Regions from separate parts of the Dermacoccus sp. PAMC28757 genome, predicted to be linked through region 1. Evidence: riboswitches for the same ligand, from Rfam matches in the RefSeq annotation. Region 1 holds a riboswitch; the other holds the start of a gene.
What was found. Region 1 has a riboswitch for S-adenosylmethionine ahead of H7F30_RS12400 (homoserine O-acetyltransferase). Riboswitches for the same ligand answer to the same signal wherever they lie in the genome.
Positions count from the first base shown of each region.

Region 2: another riboswitch for S-adenosylmethionine. It lies ahead of H7F30_RS06940 (MetQ/NlpA family ABC transporter substrate-binding protein); the one in region 1 lies ahead of H7F30_RS12400 (homoserine O-acetyltransferase).

Region 1 is NZ_CP060292.1:2,599,506-2,605,270, reverse strand. Features, by position in the region: gene H7F30_RS12415 (EcsC family protein) at 1-459, shown strand, start outside; gene H7F30_RS12410 (YkvA family protein) at 562-945, shown strand; gene H7F30_RS12405 (DUF4192 family protein) at 1,017-2,003, shown strand; SAM riboswitch class IV at 2,117-2,226, shown strand; gene H7F30_RS12400 (homoserine O-acetyltransferase) at 2,263-3,441, shown strand; gene H7F30_RS12395 (universal stress protein) at 3,507-3,863, shown strand; gene H7F30_RS12390 (RNA polymerase sigma factor) at 4,122-5,765, shown strand, end outside.
Region 2 is NZ_CP060292.1:1,435,002-1,440,766, reverse strand. Features, by position in the region: gene H7F30_RS06955 (GNAT family N-acetyltransferase) at 1-82, opposite strand, end outside; partial or broken gene H7F30_RS15130 (acyl-CoA thioesterase) at 66-470, shown strand; gene H7F30_RS15125 (hotdog domain-containing protein) at 724-951, shown strand; gene H7F30_RS15120 (hypothetical protein) at 932-1,099, shown strand; gene msrA (peptide-methionine (S)-S-oxide reductase MsrA) at 1,191-1,844, shown strand; SAM riboswitch class IV at 2,074-2,185, shown strand; gene H7F30_RS06940 (MetQ/NlpA family ABC transporter substrate-binding protein) at 2,406-3,371, shown strand; gene H7F30_RS06935 (methionine ABC transporter ATP-binding protein) at 3,368-4,429, shown strand; gene H7F30_RS06930 (methionine ABC transporter permease) at 4,426-5,103, shown strand; gene H7F30_RS06925 (alpha/beta fold hydrolase) at 5,183-5,765, opposite strand, start outside.

The sequences.
Region 1 (5,765 bases):
GCGAACGGGTTCGTCACCAACCTCGGTGGCTTCATCACGATGCCCGTGGCCCTGCCCGCCAACATCGTCGGCTTCTACACCGTTGCCACGCGCATGGTGGCCTCCATCGCGCACCTGTACGGCCACAACCTGCGCGACGAGTCGGTCCGTTCGGCCATCCTGCTCGACCTCATTGGCGCCGATGCCACGCAGGTTCTCAAGGGCATGGGTGCGTTCAGCGGCGGTGTCGCGACGAATGTTGCGACCCGTCGTCTGCCCCCGGCGGCGCTCGCGGTCGTCAACAAGTCCGTCGCGTTCCGCCTGGGCACGCAGGTCGGGCGCAAGTTCCTCTCGCGCATCCCGCGCGTCATCCCGGTTGCGGGTGGCTTCATCGGTGCGGGGCTCGACGTCATGCTCCTGCGCAAGATCGCCGACGCGGCGCGCAAGGACTTCATCGCGGCCGTGCCGCCCACGGCCTGACGCTCCGCCGATCGTGACGACGCCCGCGCCCGCGGAATGCACCGCGTGGCGTCGGCGTTGTCGCTTTGTTCACCTGAACGCTCGTCAACCGGAGGCACTTCGATGGCACGTCCCACCTCGCTCGGTCGCCGCGTCACCCGACTCGCCGGCCTGAAATCCCTCGCTGCTGCAGTGACGGCGGCGTCCGCCGCCGGAGGTCCCTCGCTCACGACCCGCCTCAGCGCACTTCCGCGCCTGGCTCGCGCTGTGCGCTCCGGTTCGTACCGGGGCGTGAGCACCGCGCAGCTCGCGCTGCTCACGGCTGCTGCGGCCTACGTCGCCTCGCCGGTCGATCTGCTGCCCGAGGCGCTCCTGGGAGTCGTGGGTCTTGCGGACGACGCCGCCGTCCTCACGTGGCTGGCGAGCTCGCTCGTGCACGTCACCGACGACTTCCTCGACTGGGAGAAGCGCACAGGTGTGACGCTGGCGGGGGAGCGCGTGCGCTGAGGACGCCCTTGTCCACAGGCGCCAGCGCCTCGCACTGGTCGTGAGAAGTGTGGTCATGGCTTCGTGAAGCCATGACCACACTTCATCTCTCGGGCATGGGCCCGCTGCTCGCCCTCATGCCGTACGAGTTCGGCTTCGCTCCGACGGCGTCCCTCGTCGTCACGTTCATGGACGGCGGGCGAGTTTCGGGGGCTGCCCGCTTCGACGAAGCCGTCGTCACCCCGGAGCACGTTCACCACGTGCGCGATCGCGTCGTCGAGGCGTCGAATCGTCTCGGCACGAGTGGCGTCGTCGTCACGGCCTACCAGTGCAGTCCCGGCGTCGATCTCGACCTGGTCACGCGGGCTCTCGCACCGGCCGTCGAGGTGGAGCACGCCCTCGTCGTGGCCCCTGACGTCTGGTGGGCAACGACGTGCACCAAAGGCTGTTGTGACGGTGCACTGGCCCCAGTGCCGACTGCCGCCGATGTGCCCTCCCTCGCATCGGCCCTCGAGGGACGCCTCGAACCGGCGTCATCGCGTGACGAAGCCGTGGCCGCCCTCCACGCGGTTTCGCCACTGGCCCAACGGGCCGTCGCCGACCTGCTCGTCGGGCTACCGGGCGAGACCGGCCGGGTGCGCGCGGCCTGGCGTGAGGTGGCCTCAGGCTCCGGGCACCCCCACAGCACTCGCGAGCGTGAGGCTCTGGCGCTCGTCGTCGACGCCATGCCCGATCCACTCCTGCGCGACGAGATGGTGTGGAGCGTCGTGCCCGAACTGGCCGCGGGAGCCCGTACCACGCGGCAGTGCTGGTCCGAGCCGGTGAGTTCGCAGCGCCTGTTGGAGATCCTCGTCGCCGTGCCCGAGCCGGCGCGAGCCCATTGGCTGTGTCTCGTGGCACTCGCGCGCTGGCGGGAAGGGGAGCGGCCCAGCGCTGTGCTCGCCGCCGCCGAGGCCCAGGAACGGGGCGCGCGCCTACCTCTCGTCGACCTCGTCGTGAGGATGACCTCCTCCGGCATGGCGTACGAGGACTTCCTGCGGCCGGCGAGGCCGAATCGTGCGGCGCGGCGCCGTCGCTGACGTCGCGGCGACGAGGCGAGAGAGTGCGGGCAGCCACCGGGCCGGCGCTTCACATCGTGGACATCAGCAGGGGCCTTCCTGGCGCATTCGCTGCACTCGCCCTAGTCTCAAAGCGTCAAGAGTCTCAGTCACACAAGCCCCGGCTGACTGAGCGGCAACCCTCCACCGCGGTGGGGTGCCCCGGGTGACGACAGGGCCGTGAACGCTGCGGCAAGCGCGGACTCGCCAGTCGCTTCGGCGAGTCCTTCGAGGAGGACACATGGCGAGCTCTCATTCAGCGCACGTCGCACCGGCCGCTACGCGTCCTGTGCAGGCGCCGAGTGGGTTCAACGCGCAGGCACGAGCCGTCGCTCTGGGAGACGTCGTTCTCGAAAGTGGCCGCACGCTGCCGGACGTCGTCATGACCTACGAGTGCTGGGGCGAGTTGAACGACGACGCGTCGAACGTCGTCCTCGTCGAGCACGCGCTCACGGGTGATTCGCACGTCGTCGGCGATACTGGCGACGGGCAGCCCACCCCGGGTTGGTGGCCAGGAATCATCGGCCCCGGCGCAGCACTCGACACCGACGAGTACTTCGTCGTCGCCATCAACGTTCTCGGTGGATGCCGTGGCAGTACCGGCCCCATCTCGCTCGCTCCGGACGGCGAGCCCTGGGGCGGACGTTTCCCGCAGGTGACCGTCCGAGACCAGGTCCGCGCCGAGGCGGCGTGCCTCGAAGCGCTCGGTGTGCGACGTCTGCACGCCGTCATCGGAGGCTCCTTCGGGGGGATGCGCACGGCCGAGTGGGTCGCGGGGTTCCCGGACCGCGTCGAGCGGGCATTGGTCGTGGCGAGCAGTGGCTGCGCGACCGCGGACCAGATTGCCTGGGGTCACACCCAGGTCGTCGCCATCACGTCCGACCCGGAATTCCGCGACGGCGACTACCTGCGTCACGGCACGTTTCCCACGAACGGCCTCGCCTTGGCCCGCCAGATCGCTCACGCCTCGTATCGCAGCGCAAGCGAGTTCGAGGCACGGTTCGGCGCCGAGCCCCAGCCAGGTGAGGACCCGCTCGAGGGCGGTCGCTTCAGCGTCGAGGGCTACCTCGACCACCACGGGGCCAAACTCGCGCGACGCTTCGACCCGCTGGCCTACGTGCGCCTGACGCAGGCCATGGCGACCCACGACATCGGGCGAGGACGCGGCGGGCTCGACGCGGTGCTGGAGGCGTACGAAGGAGAACTCCTCGTGGCCGCAGTCGACTCCGATCGACTCTTTCCCGTGAGCGCATCGACGCGGATGGTGCGCGCCTACGGTCGCGGACGACTGCGCATGATCCACTCGCCCTACGGCCACGACGGATTCCTCATCGAGGCCGACCAGATCGCGTCGCTCGTGCATGAACTCGTCCAGCGACCGTTGCGCGGAACACCGCGGCTCGTGCGCGGCGTCGCATGAGTGGCCCACCGCAGGGGCCTCGGGTAGCGTGACGGCAGATTCCGAATTTCGCGAGTGAGGTCGCCATGTCCGTCATCGTCAGTTTCGCGCCCGGCCCCGAGGGCGAAGCCGCCCTCGCCGAGGCAGCTCGCCAGTCGAAGGATCTGGGTCGCCCGCTCATCGTGGTGTGCACGGTGCCCTCGGACGAGGCTCGCACCGCGGCCCGCAAGGCGGCCGAGGAGTACACCGGCGCACAGGTCGTCGATGTGCAGGACGGCGCCGACGCCGTGGAATCCATCCTCGAGGAGATTTCCCGAGTGCAGCCCGCCCTGCTCGTCATCGGGCTGCGCAGGCGCACCCCTGTCGGCAAGTTGATCCTGGGCACGAGTGCTCAGCGCTTGTTGCTCGACGCCCCGTGCCCCGTGCTCGCCGTCAAGCCCTGAGGCTCCCGAACGGCCTTCAGTTGCTGAGATGGCGGCCGATCCGGGGCAGGGAATGAACGTCAATCGAAGCTCGTTGAACCCCGTGATTCTGCGGTTTCGTCCGTCGAGTTTTATAATGGGTGAAGAAGCGGTCACCACCCGGAGCGCCAAGCGCGGGGTTTCGTGATCGCACTCCTCGTTCCGGTGTCGCTTCGATCGTCGCTGCCCTGCGGCCGACGACGGCGACGCATTACTTTCGGAAGGTAGTTGGTGACGACAGTGTCGAAGACCACGCAGCCCCCCGCACTTCCCGCGGATGTCGACCACCCGGCTCTGGCAGCTCTGTTCGAATCGGGTCGTGAGACGGGCTCGGTGGACAGCGTCGCATTGAAGGACGCGATCGAAGAGGCACAGGTGTCGTCCGCCAAGCAGAAGTCCGTGTTGAAGGCGCTGGCCGCCGAGAACATCGAGGTCGTCCTCGACCAGGCCCACGCCGAGCAGGCCGCGGCCACCACAGCCGGACGTCGTAAGACGGCCGCGAAGAAGACGACGGCCAAGAAGGCCACCGCGAAGTCCGCTGCGGCCAAGACCACTGCGGCCAAGAAGACCACCGCCAAGAAGGCGACGGCGAAGACCGCGACCGCGAAGGTTGCGGCTGTCGAGGAGTCGAGCGAGGCGGACGAGACCGCCAACGAGGCTCCCGCCAAGAAGACGACGGCCAAGAAGGCTGCCGCGAAGAAGACCACGGCTAAGAAGGCTGCCGCCAAGACGGCCACGGCCAAGACCGCGACGGCTAAGACCGCAACGGCGAAGAAGGCTGCTGCAAAGAAGGCGACTAAGGCCGCCGACGAGCCCGAGGTCGACGAGGTCGAGCCGGTCGACATCGCGGCCGAAACCGGTGACGATGTCGAGACGCCCGAGCAGGCCTCCGACAGCAAGGCCGGCGACACCTCCGAGCCGGAGGACGAGAAGGGCGGCTTCGTCCTGCGTCAGGGCGACGAGGACGACGCTCCTGCTCAGCAGGTCGTCACGGCAGGCGCCACGGCAGACCCGGTCAAGGACTACCTCAAGCAGATCGGTAAGGTCGCGCTGCTCAACGCCGAGCAGGAGGTCGAGCTCGCCAAGCGCATCGAGGCCGGCCTGTTCGCGGAGCAGAAGCTCGACTCCGGCGACAAGATCGACATGAAGCTCAAGCGTGAGCTGTGGTGGATCGCCTCGGACGGCAAGAACGCCAAGAACCACCTCCTCGAGGCCAACCTGCGTCTCGTCGTGTCGCTCGCCAAGCGCTACACCGGTCGCGGAATGCTCTTCCTCGACCTCATCCAGGAAGGCAACCTGGGCCTCATCCGTGCGGTCGAGAAGTTCGACTACACCAAGGGCTACAAGTTCTCGACCTACGCGACGTGGTGGATTCGTCAGGCCATCACCCGCGCCATGGCCGACCAGGCGCGCACCATCCGCATCCCGGTGCACATGGTCGAGGTCATCAACAAGCTGGCCCGCGTCCAGCGCCAGATGCTCCAGGACCTGGGCCGCGAGCCCACCCCGGACGAGCTGGCCAAGGAACTCGACATGACCCCCGAGAAGGTCGTGGAGGTCCAGAAGTACGGTCGCGAGCCGATCTCCCTGCACACCCCGCTCGGCGAGGACGGCGACAGCGAGTTCGGTGACCTCATCGAGGACTCCGAGGCCGTCGTCCCGGCCGACGCCGTGAGCTTCACGCTGCTGCAGGAGCAGCTGCACTCGGTGCTCGACACGCTGAGCGAGCGCGAAGCGGGCGTCGTCTCGATGCGCTTCGGTCTCACCGACGGTCAGCCGAAGACGCTCGACGAGATCGGCAAGGTCTACGGCGTGACGCGCGAGCGTATCCGTCAGATCGAGAGCAAGACGATGAGCAAGCTGCGTCACCCGTCGCGCTCGCAG
Region 2 (5,765 bases), 1.2 Mb from region 1:
GCCCGGCCGTGACGAAGACGGTCGCCCACTCCTCGAACTGCGGGTGTTCAGGGGTGATCCGTTCGATGCGCACCGTGTTCATGCCAGTCATGGAACGCCAGCAACCGCGCGCCCGACAAGTGAATTTCCGGCGGTACCGGCCCTACGATCGACGGCAGGCCCGGAACCGACGCCACATCACCCTGCGTTTCATGGCCGCACCGATGGATGCCGACGTGCGCGGGCGCGTCGGTGCCGGCCGGATGCTCGAGTGGATCGACAAGTCCGCGTACGCCTGTGCCGCGGCGTGGAGCGGGCACTACTGCGTCACGGCCTACGTCGGCAATGTGCGCTTCACCCGCCCCGTCGAGGTGGGCCACATCGTCGAGGTGCAGTCGCGTGTCGTCCACACCGGACGCACGTCGATGCACATCGTCGCGACCGTTTCGTCCGGCGACCCGCGTCAGGGCGAGCTGCGCGTCAACACACAGTGCCTGCTCATCTTCGTCGCGGTCGACGACGACCGGAAGCCCGCACCTGTCCCGGCGTTCACGCCGCAGGACGAGTGGGAACGCGACCAGCAGGAGCGCGCCGTCACCCTCACCGACGTGCGCACCCGCATCGAAGCCGACATGGTGAAGCAGAGTTACACGGGACGCGACGGAGTCGTGTCGCGAGACGCTGCGCTTCCTCGCGGCACCGACCACCGTCAACTGGGGCGGCAACGTGCACGGCGGCGTCGTCATGGAGTGGATCGACGAGGCGGCAACCCTCGTCGCGGAGCGCTGGAACCAGGGTTCGGCGGTGGCCGTGTACGCGGGCGGTGTGCGCTTCCACCAGCCGTTGCACGTCCGCGACCTCGTCGAGGTGCAGGCGTGGCTCATCCACACCGGCGCGAGTGCGCTCGGGCAACCCGCGCACGGGCGAACTGAACCTCACAACCGAGTGCACGATGGTGCTTGTCGGCCTTGACAACAACGGCCACAAGCGGGCCGTGCCGCCTTGGGTGCCAACGCTTTCCGAGGACGTCGCGCTCGACACGCACGCGCAGACGATGGTCGAGATCCGCGCGAGGCTACTGCGCCCCATCCCACTCGAAGTGCCGCCGCTCGTCGACTGACGCGCGCCGTTCACGCGGTTGCTCCGCGAGTTCGGAATCCTCTCGGACACGCCTGCGTTGAACACAGCGACCCCAGTGAAAGGAACGCCCCATGTGGTTCACCCGTCAGGATTCCGCCCCGGTCGACGTCGCTGCCGTGCACGACGTTCTCGGCACGCCACTGCTCGGCGGGTGGCCGGACAAGACCGAGACGCTGTACGTCGCGATGGGATGTTTCTGGGGTGCGGAGCGCATCTTCTGGCAGATCCCGGGGGTCGTCTCGACGGCCGTCGGCTACATGGGTGGCGACCGTGAGAACCCCTCGTACGAGGACGTCTGCACGGGCACGACGGGCCACACCGAGGCCGTCCAGATCGCGTACGACCCGGAGAAGGTCTCCCCGGCCCAGCTGCTCAAGGCGTTCTGGGAGAACCATGACCCGACGACGGCCAACCGTCAGGGCAATGACATCGGCACGCAGTACCGCTCTGCGGTCTACTGGACGACGCCCGAGCAGGAGACCGCTACGCGTCGCACCGCAGAAGCGTTCCGGGGTGCGCTGACCGACGCGGGCCGCGGCGCCATCACGACGGAGATGAAGCCCGCCGACGAAGCCGGAAAGTTCTGGCCGGCCGAGGGCTACCACCAGCAGTACCTCGCGAAAAATCCAGGCGGGTACTGCAATCACGGCTACAAGGGCGTGACGTGCCCGGTCGGCGTGGCCGACCTCCCCGCGCAGACCGACGTGCTTCCGCCGAGCAAATAAGCGCGAGCTCGGGGGGTACCTCGACCCCGTGGAGTCCACGCTCCGCCCCTAGTGACTCCAGCCCACGGGGAGAGCACGGCATCAGCGCATCTCTCCACTGGGCAGACTTTCCTGCCGTTGGGTCGAGGCGGCGACTACCCAACCGCAGGAAACTCGGCCCAGCGGTGACGCAGAGTGGCCCAGATCACTTGATTTGACGGGCTTCTCGCGGCGCCTCTAATGTAATGCCGGTCAAGAGATCCGATGCAAAGCCCTGGCTGGTCGGACGGCAACCCTCACGAACGTGGCGGGGTGCTCCAGGTGATGACCCGGCCGCGTCAACCGCGCGGCAAGCACGTTCCGCACCAGGAACACATCCCTTTCGAGGGCTTCGTACCGGTGCGCCCGATCCCGGGAGATCACATGCAGCACACGCATCGCCCCACCCAGGCCCCCACCGCGCGACCGCACACGCACGACGCCGCGTTCGCGCGCCCCAAGCACTGACCGCACCCATCGTCGGGCGGTCGTCGCCGCCCACCCCACCGGCGCCTCGCACGCCCCTTCGAGGAAGGCATCACCATGTCCGAGAACACCAACTCCACCACCCCCGGAGCCAGCCCGGCCGTCCAGGCCCTGCCCGAGAAGCCGAAGAGCAACGGCCCCAAGTACGCGGCCATCGGCGCAGGCGTCCTCGTCGTCGCGCTCGCCGCAGGCTTCGGCATCAAGGCCTTCACGGGTAGCGACGACGAGAAGCTGACGAAGATCACCGTCGGTACCACCGAAGCGTCCGACCCGTACTGGACCGAACTGGTCAAGGTCGGCAAGGAGAAGTACGGCCTCGACATCCAGCCGGTCAACTTCACCGACTACACGCAGGCCAACCCGGCGCTCTCCCAGGGCCAGGTCGACGTCAACCAGTTCCAGCACCTGCAGTTCCTCGCCGACTACAACGCCGCGAAGAACGACACCCTGACGCCGGTCGGCTCCACCTACATCGTGCCGCTGTCGCTGTACTCGAAGAAGCACACCACGGTGAACGAGTTCGCCGACGGCGGCAAGGTCGCCATCCCGAATGACGCGACGAACCAGGCACGCGCCCTCCTGCTCCTGCAGAGCGCCGGTCTGCTCACGCTCAAGGGCGGGGGCAACTCCCTGTCGACGCCCGCCGAGATCGACGCCGCGAAGTCGAAGGTCGGCGTCACGCCCGTCGACGCTGCCCAGACCGCAGCCGCCCTGCCCTCCGTCGAGGGCGCCGTGGTCAACAACAACTTCGCCGCCGACGCGAACCTCGACCCGAGCAAGGCGCTGTTCAAGGACGACCCCAAGGCGAAGTCCTCGGAGCCGTACATCAACGTCATCGTGGCCCGCAAGAAGGACGCCGACAACCCGACGTACGCGAAGTTCGTCCAGGCGTACCACGAGAAGTCGGTGCAGGACCTCATCTCCAAGCGCACCAAGGGAACCCAGTACGAGGTGAAGCGTTCCGTCGCGGACGTGCGCGGCATCCTCACCCGCATCGAGTCGCAGATCAAGGCCAAGAAGTGACCCCCACTCCCCCGGCCCGACCCGAGAACGCGCCGGCGGTCCGGCTGCGCGGCGTGAGCAAGACCTTCGTGCGCGGCAAGAAGAACGTCACCGCGCTGCAGGAGATCGACCTCGACGTCGCTACCGGCCGCGTCCTCGCCGTCATCGGGTTCTCCGGTGCAGGCAAGAGCACCCTCGTGCGGCTCATCAACGCGCTCGAGACCCCGACGACCGGCTCCGTCGAGATCGACGGCGTCGATCTGGCGGGTCTGGGAGCAAAGCAGATCCGAGCTCTGCGGGCCCGCATCGGCATGGTGTTCCAGCAGTTCAATCTCATCCGCTCGCGCACGGTGTACGCCAACGTCGCCTATCCGCTCGAGGTCGCCGGTTGGGACAAGGACAAGCAGGAGGCGCGAGTCACCGAACTGCTCCACTTCGTCGGTCTGACGGAGAAGGCCTGGGCCTATCCTGACGAGCTGTCCGGCGGCCAGAAGCAGCGCGTCGGCATCGCCCGCGCCCTCGCCACGAACCCGGAGATCCTGCTCGCCGACGAGTCGACCTCCGCCCTCGACCCCGACACGACGAAGGACGTCCTGGCCCTCCTGCGCCGCGTCAACGATGAGCTCGGCGTGACGATCGTCGTCATCACGCACGAGATGGACGTCGTGCGTGAACTGGCCGACGACGTCGTGGTCCTCGAACACGGCCGCCTCGTCGAGTCCGGGCCGACCGAGCAGGTGCTCGGCGCACCGACATCGTCAGCCACGCGGCGGCTCGTCGACGCGACGCTGCGCAACGTGCCCGACGCCCGCGAGATCGCGCGGCTGCGCGAGAGGGTGAGCGGACGCCTCGTCACGGCAACCGTCCACGACTCCGCTGGATTCGGAAGGGTTCTCGCCTCCACCGGCGCCCGCGGTGTCGAACCGGAGATCGTCCACGGTGGCCTCACGCCCCTCAAGGAAGCGAACCTCACGACGTTGACCCTGGCCCTGCGCGGTGACGACGTCACCGTCACGCAGGTGCTGACCGACCTCGCCCAGGTCGCCACCGTCCACGAACTCGAGGAGGCCACGGCATGAAGGTCATCACTGCGGACACGGACTGGAGCGCACTGCGCCCCGTGCTGTGGGAGTCGGTCGGGCAGACCCTCCTCATGGTCAGCGCCACCATCATCCTCGGCGGTCTGTTCGGGCTCGTGCTCGGCGTGCTGCTCAACACGACGCGCCGCGGCGGCATCATGGCCAACCCGACGGTTCACACGATCCTCAACGTGCTCGTCAATATCATCCGGCCGATCCCGTTCATCATCTTCGCGGCCGCGCTCGGTCCGCTGACGCTGAAGGTCACCGGCTCGACGATCGGTACCGCGTCGATGATCTTCCCGCTGACGCTCGCCGCAACGTTCGGCATCAGTCGCATCGTCGAACAGAACCTCGTGAGTGTCGACCCGGGCGTCATCGAGGCGGCTCAGGCGATGGGCGCGAGCCCGTGGCGGATCATCCGCACCGTTCTCATCCCCGAGGCGCTCGCGCCGCTCATCCTCGGGTACACCTTCGCGCTCGTCGCCGTCATCGACATGACCGCGGTCGTCGGCGCGATGGGCGGCGGCGGTCTCGGCAACTTCGCGCTGGCGTACGGCTACCAGCGCTACCAGTGGGCCGTGACGTGGGCAGCCGTCGTCATCATCATCGTGTTCGTGCAGATCGCGCAGTTCATCGGTAACGCACTGGCCCGCAAGGCTCTGCGTCACTGATCGACGCGCACGGCGAAACGCCCGAGCGGCCGGCAACCCTGGGGGTGCCGGCCGCTCGGGCGTTCAAAGGGTCAGTCCGTCAGCGGGTCGACGAAGCGGCCTGCTGCAACTGGGCGCGCAGATCCTGCGGCATGCCGTGACGCTTCTTGCCGTGGCCCTTGCCGTGACCGTGGCCGCGCCCCGAGTCGGACGCCGACTCCGTCAGCGCGTTCGCCGGGCCCGGCGCCGGCTGCGGCACCGGCTCGCACTTCACGTCCGAGTGCCCCTGCCCGCGAGTGCGCTGCGGCGTCTTGCCGGACAGCAGGTAGGTGGCGATCTTGTCGTCCGTGCACGCGATACCGCTCAGCGAACCCGAGTGCGTCGTGCCGCCGACGCCCTCGATGAGCGAGCTCTTCGGGAAGCGCTTACGCACCTCGAGCGCACCGCCGTACGGCGTCGCGCCGTCCTTCGTCTCCGAGATGAGCAGGATGGGCCCGACCTTCGAACCGTCGACGCGGGGCGCCTGGCGGTTGCTCGCCTTCACCGGCCAGCTCATGCACGGAAGGTTGAACATCGCATTGGCCCACGTCTCGAACGGCGCCTTCTTGGCGACGCGCGTGTTGTCGGCCTTCCACTTGTTCCACGACGTGGGCCAGGCAACATCCGAGCACTGCGTGCCGAGG